DNA from 3 places in the Massilia sp. KIM genome. Region 1 is predicted to be linked to each of the others. Evidence: predicted binding sites of a transcription regulator. Region 1 holds the regulator's gene; each other region holds the start of a gene.

Region 1 (7,075 bases):
GATCATCAGCTCGATCTCGGCCTGCTCCAGCGCCGCCGGATCGACCTGCGGCCACTGCACGTCGAGGATGTCGCCGTAGGCCTTGGCATAGCCGAGGTCCTGCCAGAGCTGGTGGGTGATGTGCGGCGACACCGGGTTCAGCAGGCGCAGGAAGATCGAGAAGCCTTCGGCCACCACGGCGTCGCTGCCCGGGCCCTCGGCCAGCTTGGCCGACTCCAGGGTGTTGAGCATCTTCATGCAGGCCGACACCACGGTGTTGTACTGGATGCGCTTGAGGTCGTAGTCGGCCTGCTGCAGAAGCTTGTGCACTTCGCGGCGCAGGGTCTTCTGGCCTTCGTCCAGGGTGCCCTGCTGCTGGCCCGCCAGGGCTTGGGCGATGCGCTCACGCTGCGCGTAGCCGTAGGCCCACACGCGGCGCAGGAAGCGGCTGGCGCCTTCGACGCCGCTGTTGGACCACTCCAGGGTCTGCTCGGGCGGCGAGGCGAACATGGTGAACAGGCGCGCGGTGTCGGCGCCGTACTGCTCGATCTGGGCCTGCGGGTCGATGCCGTTGTTCTTCGACTTCGACATCTTCTCGGTGCCGCCCAGCTGGACCGGCTGGCCGTCGGCCTTCAGCACGGCGCTTTGCGGGCGTCCCTTGTCGTCGAAGGTGAGCTCGACGTCGGCCGGGTTGAACCAGGTCTTCTTGCTAGATGCGTCCTCGCGGTAGTAGGTCTCGTTCAGCACCATGCCCTGGGTCAGCAGGTTCAGGAAGGGCTCGTCGAACTTCACCAGGCCGAAGTCGCGCATCACCTTGGTCCACAGGCGGGCGTACAGCAGGTGCAGCACGGCGTGTTCGATGCCGCCGATGTACTGGTCCATCGGCATCCAGTAATCGTTGCGGGCGTCGACCATGGACTCGTTCGAGCCCGGCGAGGTATAGCGCATGTAGTACCAGGACGAGTCGATGAAGGTGTCCATGGTGTCGGTCTCGCGGCGCGCCGGCTTGCCGCATTTCGGGCAGTCGCAGCGCAGGAAGTCTTCATCCTTGTTGAGCGGATTGCCGCTGCCGTCCGGGACCAGGTGCTCGGGCAGCTTGACCGGCAGGTCCTCGTAGGGGACAGGCACCACGCCGCACTCGCCGCAGTGGATCATCGGGATCGGGGTGCCCCAGTAGCGCTGGCGCGAGATGCCCCAGTCGCGCAGGCGGAAGGTGACCTTCTTGTCGCCCAGGCCTTGCGCGGCCAGGTCGCCCGCGACCGCGTTGACGGCGGAGGTGTAATCCAGGCCATCGTACTTGCCGGAGTTGATGGTCTTGCCCTGCTCCTTGTCGCCATACCATTCCTGCCAGGCGTCGAGCGAGAATTCCTTGCCTTCGACCGCCACCACCTGCTTGATCGGCAGCTCGTATTTCTTGGCGAAGGCGAAGTCGCGCTCGTCGTGGCCCGGCACGCCCATCACGGCGCCATCGCCGTAGGTGATGAGGACGTAGTTGCCGACCCAGACCGGGATCTGTTCGCCCGAGATCGGGTGGGTGACGGTCAGGCCGGTCGGCATGCCCTTCTTTTCCATCGTCGCCATGTCGGCTTCGATGACGGAACCCAGCTTGCACTCGGCGATGAACTCGGCCAGTTGCGGGTTGGTCTTGGCGGCGTGCTGGGCCAGCGGGTGTTCCGGCGCCACGGCGCAGAAGGTCACGCCCATGATGGTGTCGGCGCGGGTGGTGAAGACGTAGAGCTTGCCGTCGTCGATCAGCTCACCGGCGTCGTTCATGATCACGTGCGGGAAGGCGAAGCGCACGCCGGTCGACTTGCCGATCCAGTTGGCCTGCATCACGCGCACGCGCTCGGGCCAGCCCGGCAGCTTGTGCTCGACGTAGTCGAGCAGCTCGTCGGCGTACTGGGTGATGCGCACGTAGTACATCGGGATTTCGCGCTTTTCGATCAGCGCGCCCGAACGCCAGCCGCGGCCGTCGACCACCTGTTCGTTGGCCAGCACGGTCTGGTCCACCGGGTCCCAGTTCACGGTGCCGGTTTTCTGGTAGATGATGCCCTTCTCGAGCATCTTGAGGAACATCCACTGGTTCCACTTGTAGTAGTCGGGGCTGCAGGCCGCCATTTCGCGCGACCAGTCGATCGCCAGGCCCATCGACTCCATCTGCTTCTTCATGTGGGCGATGTTGGAGTAGGTCCACTCCGCCGGCGGCACGTTGTTGGCCATGGCCGCGTTCTCGGCCGGCATGCCGAAGGCGTCCCAACCCATCGGCATCAGCACGTTGTAGCCGTTCATCCGCAGGTAGCGGTACATCACGTCGTTGATCGTATAGTTGCGCACGTGACCCATGTGCAGCTTGCCCGAGGGGTAAGGCAGCATCGAGCAGGCGTAGTACTTGCCCTTCGGGAAACGCGGGTCGTTTTCCACCGCTTTATAGGCGTCGATCGACTTCCAGTAGCCCTGGGCGGCCTGTTCGACTTCGGCTGGACTATATTTTTCTTGCATCATTTCTGCAGACGTAATGGAGGGGTTGAACCGGACATTATACTGGTTCATTTTGCGCTGCGGCGAAAGTGAGGGATAGCGGGAGCAGCGGCGCGGCTGACGCCGATCTGCAGCCTGTCGACGTCATTCCCGGCGCTTTCGGAATCGGCGTCCGGAGGCCTGAATACCTCGTCCAGAGCCTCAAAACGTCATCCCGCGGCCGCACAGCGTCGTCCCGGGCCGCAAAACGTCGTCCCGCTGCCCCAAAACGTCATCCCGGCGAAGGCCGGGATCCAAGTTTCTGCGCTGGTACGCGGCTTATGTGTAGGCCAACATGACGCGACGAACTTGGATCCCGGCCTTCGCCGGGATGACGGTTTTGAAGCTGGCGGTGATGGTTAAGGTGCTGGCTCTCGCACTGGCGCTGTTCGCGCAATGGTGCTGGTTCTCGCACTTGTGCTGTTTGCGCAATGACGCTGGTCTTTGCACTGGTGCGGGTGCTGTGCCTTGTACCCTGCCAAGTGCAACGCGCGATCAGCGCAGCACCAGCTTGAGCGCCGGCTTCTCGCCATAATCCTCGTAGCGCTCGTTGATGCCGCCCACGCAGTAAGCGAGCTCTTCCAGCAGGTCGGGAACCTGCGCCTTCATCTTCCCGGCATCCTTGACCACGATCTCCAGCACCTCGTTCTCCCCGAGGCGAAAGCGCGTCATGTTTTCCTCGTCGCGCAGGTAGCTCATGCAGTCCACCCAGGCGTCGATGCTGTCGCCGTAGGTCTCGGGAAAACCGAAGACGCGCCGGCTTTCGGCGTGAAAGGCCGCCTCGTCGACGATGGCGGCGCCGTTCAGTTCCACGCTCGCCATGTCAGCCCTTCAGGCCCAGCACGTCGTGCATGTCGAACAGGCCGGCCGGCTTGTCGGCCAGGAAGCGCGCCGCGCGCAGCGAGCCGTGGGCGTAGGTCACGCGGCTGCTCGACTTGTGGCTGATCTCGATGCGCTCGCCGGTGCCCAGGAACATCACGGTGTGGTCGCCCACCACGTCGCCGCCGCGCACGGTGGCGAAGCCGATGGTCGACGGGTCGCGCTCACCGGTCACGCCTTCGCGGCCGTACACCGCGCACTCCTTCAGGTCGCGTCCCAGCGCATCGGCGATCACCTCGCCCATCTTCAGCGCCGTGCCCGAAGGCGCGTCGACCTTGTGGCGATGGTGGGCCTCGACGATCTCGATGTCGTAGCCTTCCGAGAAGCTCTTGGCCGCCATTTCCAGCAGCTTGAGGGTGACGTTCACGCCCACGCTCATGTTGGGGGCGAACACCACCGCGGTCTTTCCAGCGGCGGCGCGGATCGCGGCCTTGCCGGCCTCGTCGAAGCCGGTGGTGCCGATCACGATCTTCTTGCCGTGGGCGGCGCAGTAGTCCAGGTGCTTCAGGGTGCCTTCCGGACGGGTGAAGTCGATCAGGATGTCGGCCCTGGCCAGCCCGGCGTCGAGGTCGGACTGGATGACCACGCCGGTCAGCTGGCCCGAGAAGGCGCCGGCGTCGTTGCCGATTTCCGGCGCGCCGGGCACGCCCAGGGCGCCCACCAGCTCGCAGTCGGGCGCGGACTGGATGGCCTCGATCAGCATGCGGCCCATGCGGCCATTGGCGCCGGCGACGGCGATCTTCAATGTGCTCATGCCGGGCTCCTTACGGCGTCACCGGCGCGGGCGCGCCCGGACGGACCGGCTCGACCGGACGCGATTCGGCTTTCTTCTTCGGCACCTTGGCCGGACCGGCGATGCGGTCGATGTAGTCGCGCTCGCTCGGCAGGTTGCCGCCTTCGAAGCGCTCGACCTTGTCGTCCTTGAAGAACACGGTGACGCGGCTGGTGGTCAGCTCGCCATTGCCGCGCGCCAGGTAGAACGGGTAGTCCCAGCGGTCGGCGTGGAAGGCGTCGGTCAGGAGCGGCGAACCGAGCAGGAAGCGCACCTGGTCGCGGGTCTGGCCGACCTTCAGCTGGCTCAGCATCTCCTGGGAGACGAAGTTGCCCTGCTGGATGTCCGGACGGTAGGGCGAGAACAGCCACAGGAACTTCTGCAGCTTGGTGACCTGGGTGGTCTGCGCGCCGGCGTTGGCGATGGCGGCGGATTTCTCCGCGTCGGCGGCCGTTGCCGCCGGGTCCGTGCTCACCGGCGCCGCCGGACGCGTCTGGTTGCGCCAGCTCGCGCAGCCCGACAGGGTCAGGACGCAGACGAGACCTGCCGCGAGCGCAGCCCTGGCGGGAAATCGATGGAGAACGGCTTGTTTGACGCGCATAAGTAACCTCAAAACGTTTGAGCGGGAGCTCCAAAACGCTATATCATAAAGCACTCCGCCAATATACGAGTAACAAAACATGAGCAACAACCCGACCGACCTGAAGGCCAGCGGCCTGAAGGCTACTCTCCCGCGCATCAAAATCCTGGAAATCTTCCAGAACAGCGCGGTACGGCACCTCACGGCGGAAGATGTGTACAAGATCCTTCTGGCCGACAACATGGACGTGGGTCTGGCGACCGTCTACCGGGTGCTGACCCAGTTCGAGCAGGCCGGCCTGCTGAACCGCAATCACTTTGAAACCGGCAAGGCGATCTACGAGCTCAACGCCGGCTCGCACCACGACCACCTCGTGTGTCTGGACTGCGGCCACGTCGAAGAGTTCTACGACGACGAGATCGAGTCGCGCCAGCACAAGATCGCGACCGAGCGCGGCTACAAGATCGCCGAGCATGCGCTTGCGATTTACGGCAATTGTGTCAAAGTGAATTGCCCGCGGAAACAATAAGCGGGATGTTGCGGTTTCGTTAGCAAAAAAGCACGCCTGCGGCGTGCTTTTTTATTAGGGGTAGTTAGGGATTACTCAGCGCGTTCGACAGCAGCTTGGCCGTGATGTCCACGATCGGGATCACCCGCTCGTAGGCCATGCGGGTCGGCCCGATCACCCCCAGGGTGCCGACGATGCGCCCATTCACCTCGTAGGGCGCGGTCACCACGCTCATCTCGTCCATCGGCACCAGCTTCGACTCCCCGCCGATGAAGATCTGCACTCCGCCCGCCTTGCTGGACACATCCAGCAACTGCATCAGCCCGGTCTTCTGCTCGAACATCTCGAACATCTGGCGCAGCGAACTCATGTTGGACGACAGGTCGGCCACCGAGAGCAGGTTGCGTTCGCCGGCGATCACCATCTCGTCGCCCTCGGCCATGGCTTCGCTGCCGGCCTCCACCGCCGCCTGCATCAGGCGTCCCATGTCGTCGCGCAACTGGCGCAGCTCGCCCGTCAGGCGGTCGCGCACCTCGTCGAAGGTCAGCCCGGCATAGTTCTGATTCAGGTAATTGGCCGATTGCGTGAGCTGGCCGGGGGTGTAGTCCACGTCGGTCAGCAGCAGGCGGTTCTGGACGTCGCCGCGCGGGTCGACGATGACCAGCAGGATGCGCTTTTCCGACAGGCGCAGGAATTCGATCTGCTGGAACACCGATTCGCGGCGCGGGCTCTGCACGACGCCGGCGAACTGGGACAACGAGGACAGCATCTGGGCCGCGTTGGCGATGAGCTTCTGCGGCTGCTGCACCGGCAGGCGCATGCGCTCGGCTTCCACCGCCGTCTCGTCGATGTGCTGCACGGTGAGCAGGGTGTCGACGAACAGGCGGTAGCCGCGCGGCGTCGGGATCCGGCCGGCCGAGGTATGCGGGCTGGCCACGTAGCCCATTTCCTCGAGGTCGGCCATGATGTTGCGGATCGTGGCCGGAGACAGGTCGAGGCCGGAAATCTTCGACAGCGCGCGCGAGCCTACCGGCTGGCCGTCGGCGATATAGCGTTCGACGAGCGCTTTGAGCAGGGTTTGGGCACGGTTATCGAGTTGCATGATTCATGGAAGCAAAGCTTTGCTGCCTAATATTATATGTAGATGAGGGCGCATGGCCCGGAGCGCAAGCCCGGCTCTGCGCCGGCTCAAGCCGCGCCAGCCATGCCCGTGCTTCAGTCGTATTCGCGTTTCAGCCAGTCCACCAGTTCGTCCAGGCTGCTCACTTCGGCATCCGGCCGCACTTCGTGCGCCAGGTCGTTGGTCTTACCCATGCGGTTCATCCACACCGCGCGCAGGCCGGCGCGCTGGGCTCCCTGCACGTCCAGCAGCAGGTCGTCGCCGACGTAGACCGCCTCATGCGGCGCCACGCCGAGCGCCTCGCAGCCGGCCAGGAAAATCGCGGCCTCCGGCTTGGCCACGCCGAGCTGGTGGGCCGCGACCGAGCCCTGGAAATGGTGGGCCAGGCCGATGGTCTGCAGGTCGGCGTTGCCGTTGGTAATCGAACCGATGCGCACCCTTCCCTTCAGGCGCAGCAGGCCGGGCAGCACGTCGTCATAGGGAATCACGGCGTTGCGCGCGGCAAAGAATTCCACCATGGCCAGTTCCACCTTGGCCACATCCTCACCCGCCTGCTCGAAGGCGGCGGTAAGGCCGGCGCGGCGCAGGGCGCCCAGGTCGAGCTGGAACTCGGGCCGGCTGGCCAGCAGTTCGAGGCGCGCCTGGCGCAGGGTGTCGATGGTATATTGCTCGGCCACCCGGGGCGCGTGCCGGCGCAGCCATTCGTACAGAATTTTTTCC
Region 2 (7,075 bases), 660 kb from region 1:
GCGACTTGCCCAAGCTGCCGCTGGTGATCTTCCCGCGCGCGGTGGCGCCCGCCCTGCACGACGCCATCCTCGGGTGCTTCCGGGCCGCCGGGGTGACGCCGGTGATCGGACAGGAAGCGATCCAGATGCAGACCATCGTCAGCCTGGTGTCCGGCGGCATGGGCTTGGCACTTGTGCCACAATCCGTCTCGTCCCTCTCGCGCCCGGGCGTAGAATACCGTGCCCTGCTCGAGCCGGCCCCGCTGGCCGAGACCGGCCTGGCCTGGCGGCGCGACAATGCCTCGCCGGTGCTGCGGGGCTTCTTGGAATTATTAAGGAAAAACTGACATGCTAGTACACCCCAATCCAGACCCGATCGCCTTCTCGATCGGTCCGGTGGACATCCATTGGTATGGCCTGATGTACGTGGTCGCCTTCGCCCAGTTCCTGCTGCTGGGCCGGGTGCGCATCCGCCAGCCGCACATCGCCGCGCAGGGCTGGACCCGCGACGACCTGGACGACATGCTGTTCTACGGGATGCTGGGCGTGATCGTCGGCGGGCGCCTGGGCGAAGTGCTGTTCTACCAGCCGCTCTACTTCCTCGAGCATCCGCTCGAGATCTTCATGGTCTGGAAAGGCGGCATGTCCTTCCACGGCGGCTTCCTGGGCGTGCTGATCGCGATGGCGGTCTGGGCCCGCCGCCGCAAGCGCAACCTGCTCGACGTCTACGACTTCATCGCGCCCATGGTGCCGCTCGGCTACGCGGCCGGCCGCATCGGCAACTTCATCAACCACGAACTGCCGGGACGCCTGGCCGACCCCAGCCTGCCCTGGGCCATGCTGTGGCCGGGCGTGGAAGGCCCGCGCCATCCTTCGCCGATCTACCAGGCCCTGATCGACGGCGTGCTGGTGTTCCTGATCCTGTGGCCCTACGCGCGCAAGGCCCGTCCGCGCCTGGCGGTGGGCGCCATGTTCACCCTGCTGTATGGCTGCGCGCGCTTCATCACCGAGTACTTCCGGGTGCCGGACTGGGAAGTCACGGTGGCCGGCCTGCCGGTCACCTCGGGCCAGATGCTGTCGCTGCCGATGATCGTGGCGGCCATCGCGATGCTGGTGTGGGCCTACAAACAGCCGCAGCAGCCGGGCCAGCGCCCCGTGCACGCCTGAGCGTACTCGCGCCTCACGCGCGGCGCACCGCCTCCGGCGGTTGCGCCGCTTCTTTTTGCGCGTCGCCCTGGGCGCCGCCGCGCAGGCGCGCTTCGTGGTCGATCACGAAGGCCATCAGCACCACGAAGCCGACGAAGGTGACGCTCAGGTTGCGCATCTCGCCGGTGGCGCAGAACACCAGGAACAGCGGCAGGTTCACCGCGGCGGCGATGGCCACGTGCCGGCGCACCATGCGCGGGGCATGCGGCCAGGCGCGCCACACCACGATGGCGATCGCCGCCAGCGACAGGAAGAAGGCGCGCGAGGGCCCGACCAGGCCATAGGTGGTCTCGGTGCGGAAGTAGGCGCCGCCGAGCAGGTAGGCGCGCAGGTTGTCCCACAGGTGGAACTCGGCCGCGCCGCCCGGCGCGTCGATGAAGGCGGCCTTGAGCGCCACGTTCATCAGTCCCGCCAGCACCACCAGGGCGCCCACCGCCAGCCAGGCGCTGCGCCGGCTGTGATAGTGGCGCAGCAGCGGGTAGAGCGCCGGCAGCAGGAAGAAGAAGGTCTCCTTGTTGAGCGTGGCCACGAAGGCCAGCGCCGCCAGCGCCACCAGGCGTCCGCGCAGCGCCAGCAGGAAGGCAAGCGAAGCGCACAGCAGTTCGGTGGTGTCGTAGAAGTAGCCGCCCACCGTCTGCAGATAGGGAAAGGCGAGCGCGAAGGCGGTCGGCGCCAGCACCGCCGCCAGCGGCGAGACCTTCAGGTCGAGCAGGATCCGGCGCAGCGCGAACAGCATGCCCAGGAGGGACAGGAAGCTGAAGTAGTACACGACCGCGTAGCGCAGGCGCTCGCTGCCGGTCTCGCCCGGCGCGCTCTTGGCGAACACCTCGTCGGGCTTGAAGCGCTTGGCCAGCTTGTCCTTGAAGCGCTCGGGGGCCAGGTCGTCGAGGCGGCGCGCCAGCTCGGGCACCAGCTGGCGGTACACGAAGGGCTTGTGGGCGCTCATGTCGAGCATGGAGGCGACGCCGAAGCGCGGATCGCCGTCGCGCATGCCCCATTTGCCGGCGAAGCCGGAGAACGCGGCCGCGGCCACCATCCAGAAGAAGGCGAACAGCAGGAAGCTGGAGGCCAGGCGCGACATCGGAGCCTGGCGGGACGGCGTGCTGAGGGAAACGACGCGGGCGGGATCGGCTGGCATGGAAAGAGGCTCTGAAAACGGGCGGATTGTACCGCCCCCTTCCACGTTCGTCACCTGTACGGGGCGCCTGTTGCGACTGCGCCTCAGTTGACCGACTTCCAGAACATGTAGGCGGCCAGGCAGTACAGGATCACCGCGAACACCTTCTGCAGCTGGCGCACCGGCATCTTGTGCGCGGTGCGCGCGCCCAGCGGCGCCATGGTCACGCTGGCCAGCACGATGATCGCCAGCGCCGGCAGGTAGATGAAACCGAGCGCGTACTCCGGCAGGCCCGGCTCGCCCCAGCCGTAGTAGATGTTCGAGAGCGTGCCGGCGAGCGCGATCGGGAAGCCCAGCGCGGCGCTGGTGGCGACCGCGTTGTGGATCTTGACGTTACACCAGGTCATGAAGGGCACCGAGATGAAGCCGCCGCCCGCGCCCACCAGGCCTGACAGCACGCCGATGCCGGTGCCGGCGGCGAACATGCCGGGGGCGTTCGGCAGCTCGCGGCTGCCGGCCGGCTTTTTACCGATCAGCATCTGGGTGGCCGAGAAGGCCACGAACACGCCGAAGAAGAAGGCCAGCACGGCGGAATCCATCTGCTTGCCGATCCAGGGACCGATCCAGGAGCCGACCAGGATGCCGGGCGCCAGCAGCTTCACCACGGGCCACAGCACCGCGCCGTGCTTGTGATGGGCGCGCACCGAGGACAGGGAAGTGAAGAAGATGGTGGCAAGCGAGGTGGCGATCGCCATGTGCACCACCAGCCCGGGCGCGAAGCCCTGGGCCGTGAAGATCATGGTGATGAAGGGGACCAGCACCATGCCGCCGCCGATGCCCAGCAGTCCGGCCGCAAAGCCGCCGAAGGTGCCCATCGCGAGCAGGGCGAGTATCAGCCAGGGATCCATTCACGCCCCCTTGCCGCGCACCAGGGCGACGATGGCCTTCCATTCGGCGGCGCTCACCGGCGAGACCGACAGCCGGCTGCCCTTCTGCAGCAGGACCATGTTCTCGAGGGCCGGCACGCTGCGCAGTTCGGACAGCGGCACATAGCGTCCCTGCTCGGTGGCGCGCACGTCGACCGAGATCCAGCGCGGCTGTTCGCGGGTGGCCTTGGGGTCGTGGTAGTGGGAGGCGGGATCGAACTGGCTTTCGTCGGGATAGGGGCTGCTCGCCACCTCGGCCAGGCCGGCCACGCCGGGCACGGCGCAGCTCGAGTGGTAGAACAGGACGCCGTCGCCGACCGACATGGCGTCGCGCATGAAGTTGCGCGCCTGGTAGTTGCGCACGCCGAACCAGGCGACCGTTTTCCCGGGAGCGGCCAGCACGTCCTCAAAACTGACCTCGTCGGGTTCGGATTTCATCAACCAATAGCGCATCGCGCCTCCAACAAAAGCGCGCCCGGAATGCAAATGCTCTGCGTTGGCCGTGATCCGTCGTTCCGGCGCAGGCCTGGTCGGCCACGCCGGAACCCAAGTTTGCACGCGCTGCTGCGGGCCGTAAAAGGGCAGCGCGACATTGTAAACTTGGGTCCCCGCCTGCGCGGGGGCGACGGTTTTACGGCCGACCAGTGAGCCTGAAGCCCCCACCCGGCGCGCGCATAAAAAAAAGCGGCTGCGACCAATGCGCAACCGCCCCATGTATATAGCCCCGCCTGTGCCGTTTTTGCCGGCATCCTGAACCAAATAGGTTCAAGGCGGTCGCGGTCAGATCAATTTCGGGTTCGTCGGACTAGCGACGATCACGCCCATCGAACGTGTTCCACAACCTATGCGTGAGAATGGTTCAAGGAATATATGGCAAATCTCGAACACCGCAGGGTAGTGCGCAGTTTACTCTCTTACTCCGTCATGTCAAACGGTTTTGACTCTCAGGACAGATTTTCCTGAGGGGACAAAGCCTTGTCGAGCACCGTGTGCATGGCCTCGAGTTTCTGCTTGACTTCGAGGATAGACATGTCCGACAGCGGCCCCTGCGGGGACTTCACCGACAGGAACTCGGCCGCGACCGACAGCGCCGCCATGACCGCGATGCGGTCCGTGCCCTTCACCTTACCGGAGTCGCGCAGCGCGCACATCTTGCCGTCGAGGTAGCCGACGGCCTCGCGCAAGGTGCGTTCCTCGCCTTCGCGGCAAGCCAGGCGGTAGGGCTGGCCCATGATGGTGACGTCGAGCTGGATCATTGGGTGGCCTCGCTTTCGTCCGCCTCTTCCTCATTCGGTGGCGGCGGCAGTTGTTCGAGCAGGGCCTCGACGCGGCGCTGGGCTTCGATGAGTCTTTCCTTGAACGCGATGTTCTCCGCACTCAGCAGGGAATTGGCCTGGCGCAGCAGGTAGTTCTCGGCGCGCAGCGACTGGGTCAGCTGGGCGAGCCGGTCGATCTTGTCTGAGAGGTCTTGGAATTCGGAAATCATTCGACACTATAGGACTGAGATGGTTTTTCCGTCAACCGAATCGCACGCCCCCGGGGAGCGGCCATTCGTGCGGCATGGATGCAGGAGGGAGTGTACCCTGTCCGGCTTGTTTTGCTGACAAGACAGCATTTGAGGGGTACAGCCCTCCATTACATTGGACCAGATCAAAAAGTTCAGTTAATCATCCAACACACTGTCTTGAAATGGTAAATTATCGTCCCTATAATTAGCACTCGTTAGCGGAGAGTGCTAACAACTCTTTGCAGCCGACGCAGACCATCACACAAAAACGGATGCGGCGGCGCCCTTAGCTAGTCAAACCATTGAAATATAAGGAGTTTTGCATGAACCTTCGTCCTCTGCACGATCGCGTTATCGTGAAGCGTCTCGACCAGGAAACCAAAACTGCGTCCGGCCTGATCATCCCCGATGCAGCCGCCGAGAAGCCGGACCAGGGTGAGGTGCTCGCCGTCGGCAACGGCAAGGTGCAGGAGAATGGTCAAGTTCGCCCGCTGGAAGTGAAGGTCGGCGACCGCGTGCTGTTCGGCAAGTACTCCGGCCAGGCCGTCAAGGTCAACGGCGAAGAACTGCTGGTGATGCGCGAAGAAGACATCATGGCCGTCGTGGCGCAGTAATCCTCCCCCTCATAGTTACATTCACGAATTCATTCGGAGATACAGAACATGGCAGCTAAAGAAGTAGTGTTCGGCGACGTCGCACGCGCCAAGATGGTCGAAGGCGTCAACATCCTGGCCAACGCCGTCAAAGTCACCCTGGGCCCGAAAGGCCGCAACGTCGTGCTGGAGCGCTCGTTCGGCGCCCCGACCGTCACCAAGGACGGCGTCTCGGTCGCCAAAGAGATCGAGCTGAAAGACAAGCTCATGAACATGGGCGCGCAGATGGTCAAGGAAGTCGCTTCCAAGACCAGCGACAACGCCGGCGACGGCACCACCACCGCGACCGTGCTGGCCCAAGCCATCGTGCGCGAAGGCATGAAGTTCGTTGCCGCCGGCATGAACCCGATGGACCTGAAGCGCGGCATCGACAAGGCCGTCGCAGCCACCGTCGAAGAACTGAAGAAGATCGCCAAGCCGACCACCACCTCCAAGGAAATCGCCCAGGTTGGCGCGATCTCGGCCAACTCGGAAACCTCGATCGGCGAGCGCATCGCCGAAGCGATGGAAAAAGTCGGCAAGGAAGGCGTCATCACCGTCGAAGACGGCAAGTCGCTGAACGACGAACTGGACATCGTGGAAGGCATGCAGTTCGACCGCGGCTACCTGTCGCCCTACTTCATCAACAACCCGGACAAGCAGGTCGCCGTTCACGAGAACCCGTTCATCCTGCTGTGCGACAAGAAGATCTCCAACATCCGTGACCTGCTGCCGGTGCTGGAGCAAGTGGCTAAGGCCGGCCGTCCGCTGGTGATCGTCGCCGAAGACATCGAAGGCGAAGCCCTGGCGACCCTGGTGGTCAACAACATCCGTGGCATCCTGAAGACCGTCGCCGTCAAGGCTCCGGGCTTCGGCGACCGCCGCAAGGCCATGCTGGAAGACATCGCCATCCTGACCGGCGGCCAGGTGATCGCCGAAGAAGTCGGCCTGACCCTGGAAAAAGTCACCCTGGCCGAACTGGGCCAGGCCAAGCGCGTCGAAGTGGGCAAGGAAAACACCATCATCATCGACGGCGCAGGCCAGGCTGAAGCGATCGAAGGCCGCGTCAAGCAGATCCGCCTCCAGATCGAAGAAGCGACTTCGGACTACGACCGCGAGAAGCTGCAGGAGCGCGTTGCCAAGCTGGCAGGCGGTGTCGCCGTGATCCGCGTCGGCGCTGCGACCGAAGTCGAGATGAAAGAGAAGAAGGCACGCGTGGAAGACGCGCTGCACGCCACCCGCGCTGCCGTGGAAGAAGGCATCGTCCCGGGCGGCGGCGTGGCCCTGCTGCGCGCTCGCGCTTCGCTCAACGTCAAGGGCGACAACCCGGACCAGGAAGCAGGCATCAAGATCGTCCTGCGCGCCATGGAAGAGCCGCTGCGCATGATCGTCGCCAACGCCGGCGATGAGCCGTCGGTCGTGGTGGCTGCCGTGCTGGCAGGCTCGGGCAACTACGGCTACAACGCCGCCAACGGCACCTACGGCGACATGGTCGAGATGGGCGTGCTGGATCCGGCCAAGGTCACCCGCTCGGCGCTGCAGAACGCAGCCTCGATCGCCGGCCTGATGCTGACCACCGACTGCATGGTCTCGGAAGTCGTCGAAGACAAGCCGGCCGGCGGCATGGGCGGCATGGGCGGCATGGGTGGCATGGGCGGCATGGACGGCATGATGTAATTGCCGTCCGGCGCCGGCGGCGCGCCCCAGG
Region 3 (7,075 bases), on a different contig from region 1:
CCTGGAGCGCGCGGCGGCGGTGCTGCCGCGGCGCGGGTCGATGTGGACCAGCGAGCGCGGGGTGCGCGTGGTGGAGGGCAGGGACGGCTTCGGCGACGGCCGCGCGCGCGTGCTGGGCTGGCGCCATTCGAGCGTCTACCCGCTGGTGGCCCTGGTGGCGCTGTCGCGCGACGAAGCCCAGGCCGGGGCCCAGGCCTACTGGATCGAGAGCCGCGACCGCGCCATCGTCGCCAGTTTCTGCCTGGCCCTGCTGGGCCTGGGTGGCGCGGTGCTGGCGCGCCGCGCCGTGCTGCGCGAACGCGAGCAGGACGAGGTCAGGCGCGCCTACCGCACCGCCACCGAGAGCGGCAACGACGGCTTCTACATGGCGGCCGCGGTGCGCGGGCGCGACGGCGCGATCGAGGATTTCCGCATCGTCGACTGCAACGAGCGCGGCGCCTTCTTCTACGGCCTGCGGCGCGACGAACTGGTGGGCGCCAGCCTGTCGCGCATCGACGCCGGCCTGTTCGGCGAGGAGCTGCTCGGCACCTACCGCAAGGCGATGGAAGAGGGCTTCTACGAAGACGACCGCAGGATGCCGGCCGATAACCGCCTCAACATCAGCTGGGGGCGGCGGCGCCTGGTCCGGGTCGGCAACGGCCTGGCAGTGACCCTGCAGGACATCAGCGAGCGCAAGGCGCACGAGGTGCAGCTGGAGCGCCTGGCCAACGAGGACAGCCTGACCGGCCTGTCCACCCGTCACGCCTTCCTGGCCGCGATGCCGGCCGCGCTGGCGCGCGCCAGGAACGACAACGCCGGCCTGGCGCTGCTCTTCATCGACCTGGACGACTTCAAGCACGTCAACGACAGCCACGGCCACGCCACCGGCGACCAGCTGCTCAAGTCGGCGGCCCAGCGCCTGCTGTCGCTGCTGCGCCCGACCGACCAGGTGGCGCGCTTCGGCGGCGACGAGTTCGTGGTGCTGCTCCACCCCTGCGAAGGCGAGCGCCAGGCGGCCTCGGTGGCGGCGCGCATCGTCGACGCCTTCGGCGTGCCCTTCCTGTTCAAGGACGAGCTGCATGCGGTGGGGGCCTCGATCGGCATCGCCATGTACCCGCGCGACGGGCTGGACGCCGAGACCCTGGTGCGCCACAGCGACATCGCCATGTACGCGGGCAAGAACGAAGGCAAGGGCCAGTACCGTTTCTTCGATCCGGCCTATTCCAACAGCCTGAACACGCGCGCCCGCCTCAAGCAGCACCTGCTGGAAGCAATCGAGGCCGACCAGTTCCTGCTGCACTACCAGCCGCGCGTGGATGCGCGCAGCGGCGAGCTGCTGAGCATGGAGGCGCTGCTGCGCTGGCGCCATCCGCAGCTGGGCATGGTGCCGCCGGGCGACTTCATTCCGCTGGCCGAGAGCACCGGCCTGATTGTGCGCATCGGCGAAGCCGTGATCGACAAGGCCTGCGCCCAGCTGGCCGCCTGGCGCGAGGCCGGGGTGGCCCTGGTGCCGGTCTCGATCAACGTCTCGCCCAAGCAGTTCCTGCGCGGCGGCGTGCAGCGCCAGCTGAGCGCGGCGCTGGCGCGCCACGCGGTGCCGGCCAGCCTGATCGAGGTCGAGATCACCGAGTCGGCCATGATGGGCGACCAGGACGACATCCTGGCCGAGCTGGCGGCCCTGCGCGCGCTGGGCGTGAAGCTGCACGTGGACGATTTCGGCACCGGCTACTCCTCGCTGTCGCAACTGCAGCGCCTGAAGATGGACGTGCTCAAGGTCGACCGCGCCTTCACCACCGAGCTGGCGCGCTCGAAGGAGGGCAAGGTGTTCTTCCAGGCCATCGTCTCGATGGCCCACGCGCTCGGCATGTCGGTGGTGGCCGAGGGCGTGGAGACCGGCGAGCAGCTGGCGATCCTGCGCGGGCTCGATTGCAACGAGGTGCAGGGTTTCTACATCGCGCGCCCGGTGCCGCCCGCCGAGATGGCGGAGATGATGCGCCGGCGCTTCCTGTTGGAAGCGGTCGCGCTTGCGCCGGCGCCCCAGGACTGAAGGGGACTCAGTCGAGGTCGGAGGCGGCGTGGCGCTCGGCCACGCCTTCGCCGGCTTCGCCCCAGGTGCGGTTGACCTTGCGGCCGCGGACCACGGCGGGTCGCGCCGCGATCTCACCGGCCCAGCGCTGCACGTTCGGGTAGTCGTGGACCGACAGGAATTCGGCCGCGTTGTAGAGGTCGCCGCGCACCAGGGCGCCATACCAGGGCCAGATCGCCATGTCGGCGATGCTGTAGTCCTCGCCGGCGACGTAGCGGTGCTGGCCAAGCTGGCGCTCCAGCACGTCGAGCTGGCGCTTGGTCTCCATCGCGTAGCGGTTGATCGGATACTCCAGCTTTTCCGGCGCATAAGCGTAGAAGTGGCCGAAGCCGCCGCCCACGAAGGGCGCCGATCCCATCTGCCAGAATAGCCAGTTCAGGGTCTCGGTGCGCGCCGGCCCCGCCTTCGGCAGGAAGGCGCCGAACTTCTCGGCCAGGTAGACCAGGATGGAACCGGACTCGAACACCCGCACCGGCTCGGCGCCGCTGCGGTCGAGCAGGGCGGGGATCTTGGAATTCGGGTTCACGCCCACGAAGCCGCTCGAGAACTGGTCGCCGTCCTGGATCCTGATCAGCCAGGCGTCGTACTCGGCGCCGGCGTGGCCCAGGGCCAGCAGCTCCTCGAGCAGGATGGTGACCTTGACGCCGTTGGGCGTGCCCAGCGAATACAGCTGCAGCGGATGCGCGCCGACCGGCAGTTCCTTGTCGTGGGTGGGCCCGGCGACCGGGCGGTTGATGCTGGCGAAGGTGCCGCCGGACGCGGCGGGAGTCCAGACCTTCGGCGGGACGTAGGGCGATTGTTCGGCCATGCTTTCTCCTTGATGCGCGGGCGCCGCGGCCGGCAGCGGGCGGCGACCCAGACGGGTGGAGGAGGATTGTAGCCCCAGCCGCGAAAGCCTGCCGGACGCCGCTCCATTCAGCCGGCAGCGGGCCGGTCCGTGCATAATGGCGGGATCGCCCCACACCGCCGCCACCGCATGCTCGTCTTCATCGACACCGAATTCACCGATTTTTCCAACAAGGATCTGATCAGCCTCGCCCTGGTGGCGGAAGACGGGCGCGAACTGTATGCCGAGTTGGGCGACTACGACAGGGCGCTGTCGAGCGACTTCGTGCGCGCGGTGGTGGAGCCGCTGCTCGGGCGCACGCCCGGGGCGGTGCGCGGCGCGCGGGCCGAGGTCGCGCAGGCCGTGCGCGCCTTCCTGGCCGGCATCGACGCGCCCTGCATCGCCTACGACTACCCGCACGACCTGGTGCTGCTGCGCGAACTGCTGGGCGACATGCCGGCGCCACTGGCGTCCAGCAACGTCTACCGCAAGCTGGACGAGACCCTGATCGAGCGCTACTTCGCGCAGCACGAGGCGCCGGTCCACCACGCGCTGCACGATGCGCGCGCCAACCGTTACGCCTATCGCCCGGATTACCGCCGGCGCCTGACGCGGCGCGCGTCCTGAAGCCGGTTGGGCGGGGGCTGCGCCGCCGACGTGGTCGGGCAGCGCCGATGCGTCAGCCGGCGCCGGCGTGTGCCGGGCGCACCTTCAGTCGCTGACCTTGCCGCGCAGCGCCTTGATCTGGCCGCTGCGCGTCTTGGCCTCGAGGCGGCGGCGCTGGGAGGCGCGGGTGGGACGGGTAGGGCGGCGCACCGCCTGCACCTCGGCCGCCTTGTCGACCAGGGCCTGGAGGCGCGCCAGCGCGTCCAGCTTGTTTTGCTCCAGGCTGCGCGACTGCTGGGCCTTGATGACCAGCACCCCCTCCTGGGTGATGCGGGCGTCGCGCAGCGCCAGCAGGCGCGCCTTGACCGCCTCGGGCAGGGAGGACGCCGCGATGTCGAAGCGCGCGTGCACGGCGCAGGACACCTTGTTGACGTTCTGGCCGCCCGGGCCCTGGGCGCGGATGGCGCTGAACTCGACGTCGGCGGGATCGATGGTGACGGTCATGGAAAAAGAAAGCCCGCGCGAGGCGGGCTTTGGGCTGCGGGGCGGGGACGGCTCAGACGTAGGCCGCCAGGGCGCCCTTCATTTTCTTGAGCGCGGCCGATTCGATCTGGCGGATGCGCTCGGCCGACACGCCGAACTCCTCGGCCAGCGTGTGCAGGGTGGCGCCGGAACCATCGTCGTTGGCCAGCCAGCGCGCTTCGACGATGCGGCGCGAACGCGGGTCCAGCTTCGACAGTGCGGTCTCCAGGCCTTCGGACTGCAGGCGCACCACTTCCTCGGCCTCGATGACCTTGGTCGGTTCCTGCTGGTCCGAGGACAGGTAGGCAATCGGCGAGAACTTGTCGTCTTCGTCGTCGGTCGGCGCTTCCAGCGCGATGTCGCGGCCGGAGAGACGGGTTTCCATCTCGATCACTTCCTCGCGCTTGACGTCCAGCATGCGCGCCAGTTCGTCGACCTGGGCCGGCGACATGGCGTCCAGGCTCTGCTTGTTGCTGCGCAGGTTGAAGAACAGCTTGCGCTGGGCCTTGGTGGTTGCAACCTTCACCAGGCGCCAGTTCTTCAGGATGTATTCATGCATCTCGGCCTTGATCCAGTGCATGGCGTAGGACACCAGACGCACGCCCTGGTTGGGGTCGAAGCGCTTCACCGCCTTCATCAGACCGATATTGCCTTCCTGGATGAGGTCGGCGTGCGGCAGGCCATAGCCCAGGTAGCCGCGCGCGATCGACACCACCAGGCGCAGGTGCGAGAGCACCAGCTTTTGCGCGGCGTCGAGATCGTTCTTTTCCCGCAGCCGCTTCGCCAGCGAGACCTCTTCCTCGTGGGACAGCATCGGCAGACGGTTGACGGCCGAGATATAGGCGTCGATGTTGCCGAGATTGCCGGTGAAACCAAGTCCCAGAGCACGACTGCCGGCCGGAACCAATGCGGATTGTGCGGACATATTCATTTCCCTCGTCGATAAATCTTGCTGCATCCCAATCTGCCACCATTTACTGCTCAGTGACACGGCTGTTACCGCTTGTTACCGGATGCTTGACCTTGATTGGTCTTTCCTTAGCTCATATATTAGCACTCTCCCGAGGTGAGTGCTAGAAACCCCGTGGGCGCTTAAGTCGTGCCAAAGTATTGCCGCAAGGCATCATTTTCGTGGACGCTTCCACTGTAGAGCAGAGGCCCGCTAAATGCTTGATTCAACTCAAGTGTGGCGTACAAGGAGCTGGAAAACCGCCTTAGGGACAGCTTACGGGGGGAAGACCACTTCCTCTGTTGGATGGCGCACGCAGACAAGGCGCGGCCTGTAGGACGATTCCGCGCGATTGCGTAGGGAGGACCGGCTAAGCCATAAGATTATGGCCGAATGTCGGGATTTCAAGCCCCCGTGGAGACGGAAATCTTCCGCCGCCACGGGGTGGTGACGATGCCTAGCGCACGCGCGCCAGGTGGCGGCGTACCGAGAGCATGGCGCCGATCAGCCCCAGCCCGGCGCTGATGGCCAGCAGGCCCGCCACTTCCAGCGCGCCCAGCGGCAGGAGCTGGAAGTTCGAGCCGTACAGGCGGGCGAAGGCCAGGATCGCTTCGTTCAGCGGCAGCAGGGCGGCCGCCACCACGCCCAGCGCCACCGCGCCGGCGCCCAGGCCGAGCAGGGCCCCGGTGTAATAGAAGGGGCGGTGGATGAAGTTGTCGGTCGCGCCCAGCAGCTTGGACACGGCGATTTCCTCCTTCTGGGTCAGCACCTGCAGGCGGATGGTATTGAACACCACCGCGATCACCACGATGCCCAGGGTCACGGCCAGCAGCAGCAGGGCCAGGCGCAGCACGCCCAGCAGGGCCGCCAGACGCTTGACCCAGCTCGAATCGACCTGCACCGCGTCCACGCCCGGCAGCGCGCGCAATTGCTCGACGATGGAGTCGACCTTGCTGGCCGCGCTGGCGCTGGTATAGCCATCCAGCTTCAATACATAGCTGTCGGGCAAGGGATTCTCGCCCAGGGTGTCGATCACCTCGCCCAGTTCGCTGCGCTCCTTGAGCGAGGCCAGGGCGTCCTCGCGCGGGACGAAGGCGACGCTGGTCCTGGCGGCTGCATCGCCGCCGAGGATGGCGCGGATCCGGGGCGCCAGCGCCTGGGCCTGCTCGCGCGGGGTCTCGGCCTTGACGAAGACGCTGATCTCGGGATCGACCGAGAGCTGCTCGGACAGCGGCCGCACGTTGTCGAGCAGGGTGATGCCGGCGAAGGGCAGGGTCAGGGCCAGGGCCACGACCAGCACGTTGAACAGGAAGCTGCCGGGCGACTTGCGCACCGTGCCCAGGGCGGCCCCGAGGGCGAAGCCGTGTTGGCGGAACCAGGGGCTCATGCCGCGCCCTCCACCACCTGGCCATGCTCGAGTCGGATCACGCGGCCGGCCGCGTCCAGCACCTGTTCGTCGTGGGTCGAGATCACGCAGGTGACGCCGGCCAGGTGGAAGGCGTGCAGGGCGTCGATCACGCGCTCGGCCGCGACGCGGTCGAGGTTGGCGGTCGGCTCGTCGGCCAGGATGATCTGCGGGCGGTTGACGATGGCGCGCGCCACCGCCACCCGCTGCTGCTCGCCGCCCGAGAGTTCGAGCGGCATGGCCTTGGCGCGATCCAGCAGGCCGACCTTGTCGAGGGCGGCGCGGGCGCGCCCCTCGGCCTGGCCGCGCGGGGCGCCGGTGACGAGCAGGGGCAGCATCACGTTGGCCAGGATGTGGCGGTCGTTGAGCAGGCGCTGGTGCTGGAAGATCAGGCCCAGGTTGCGGCGCAGGAAGGGGATGCCGGCCTTGTTGATGCGGCCGATGTCCTGGCCGTTGACCAGCACCTTGCCGCTGCTGGGCCGCTCGACCGCGGCCACCATCTTCATCAGGGTCGACTTGCCGGCGCCCGAGGGGCCGGCCAGGTAGACCAGCTCACCCTTGGCGATGTCGAGGGTGACGTCGCGCAGCGCATAGGCCTCGTGCGTGTACTGCTTGGAAACAGACTGGAATGCAATCATGGGTACCTTCAGCCGAGCAGCGCTTCGACGAATTCTTCCGCGTTGAAGGGCTGCAGGTCGTCGA

The links. Region 1 encodes HrcA, which represses chaperone genes, less so after heat shock. Its sites were predicted from a motif close to TTAGCACTCNNNNNNNNNGAGTGCTAA; they were not measured.
Region 2: the regulator HrcA is predicted to act here: its motif matches at 4,941-4,967, upstream of groES (co-chaperone GroES).
Region 3: the regulator HrcA is predicted to act here: its motif matches at 5,070-5,096, upstream of rpoH (RNA polymerase sigma factor RpoH).

Annotation. Positions count from the first base shown of each region.
Region 1 is NZ_MVAD01000002.1:130,449-137,523, reverse strand. It holds gene leuS (leucine--tRNA ligase) at 1-2,478, opposite strand, end outside; gene B0920_RS15380 (barstar family protein) at 2,992-3,318, opposite strand; gene dapB (4-hydroxy-tetrahydrodipicolinate reductase) at 3,320-4,129, opposite strand; gene B0920_RS15370 (outer membrane protein assembly factor BamE) at 4,140-4,748, opposite strand; gene fur (ferric iron uptake transcriptional regulator) at 4,828-5,256, shown strand; gene hrcA (heat-inducible transcriptional repressor HrcA) at 5,321-6,337, opposite strand; gene B0920_RS15355 (HAD family hydrolase) at 6,451-7,075, opposite strand, start outside.
Region 2 is NZ_MVAD01000002.1:790,487-797,561, reverse strand. It holds gene B0920_RS18220 (LysR family transcriptional regulator) at 1-326, shown strand, start outside; gene lgt (prolipoprotein diacylglyceryl transferase) at 328-1,146, shown strand; gene B0920_RS18210 (hypothetical protein) at 1,160-2,323, opposite strand; gene B0920_RS18205 (sulfite exporter TauE/SafE family protein) at 2,407-3,210, opposite strand; gene B0920_RS18200 (EVE domain-containing protein) at 3,211-3,681, opposite strand; RNA gene ssrS (6S RNA) at 3,946-4,127, opposite strand; gene B0920_RS18190 (cell division protein ZapA) at 4,173-4,484, opposite strand; gene B0920_RS18185 (hypothetical protein) at 4,481-4,714, opposite strand; gene groES (co-chaperone GroES) at 5,059-5,349, shown strand; gene groL (chaperonin GroEL) at 5,398-7,044, shown strand.
Region 3 is NZ_MVAD01000001.1:3,107,915-3,114,989, reverse strand. It holds gene B0920_RS13590 (EAL domain-containing protein) at 1-2,026, shown strand, start outside; gene yghU (glutathione-dependent disulfide-bond oxidoreductase) at 2,034-2,873, opposite strand; gene B0920_RS13580 (3'-5' exoribonuclease) at 3,042-3,518, shown strand; gene arfB (alternative ribosome rescue aminoacyl-tRNA hydrolase ArfB) at 3,603-4,001, opposite strand; gene rpoH (RNA polymerase sigma factor RpoH) at 4,054-4,944, opposite strand; gene ftsX (permease-like cell division protein FtsX) at 5,426-6,355, opposite strand; gene B0920_RS13560 (cell division ATP-binding protein FtsE) at 6,352-7,011, opposite strand; gene ftsY (signal recognition particle-docking protein FtsY) at 7,020-7,075, opposite strand, start outside.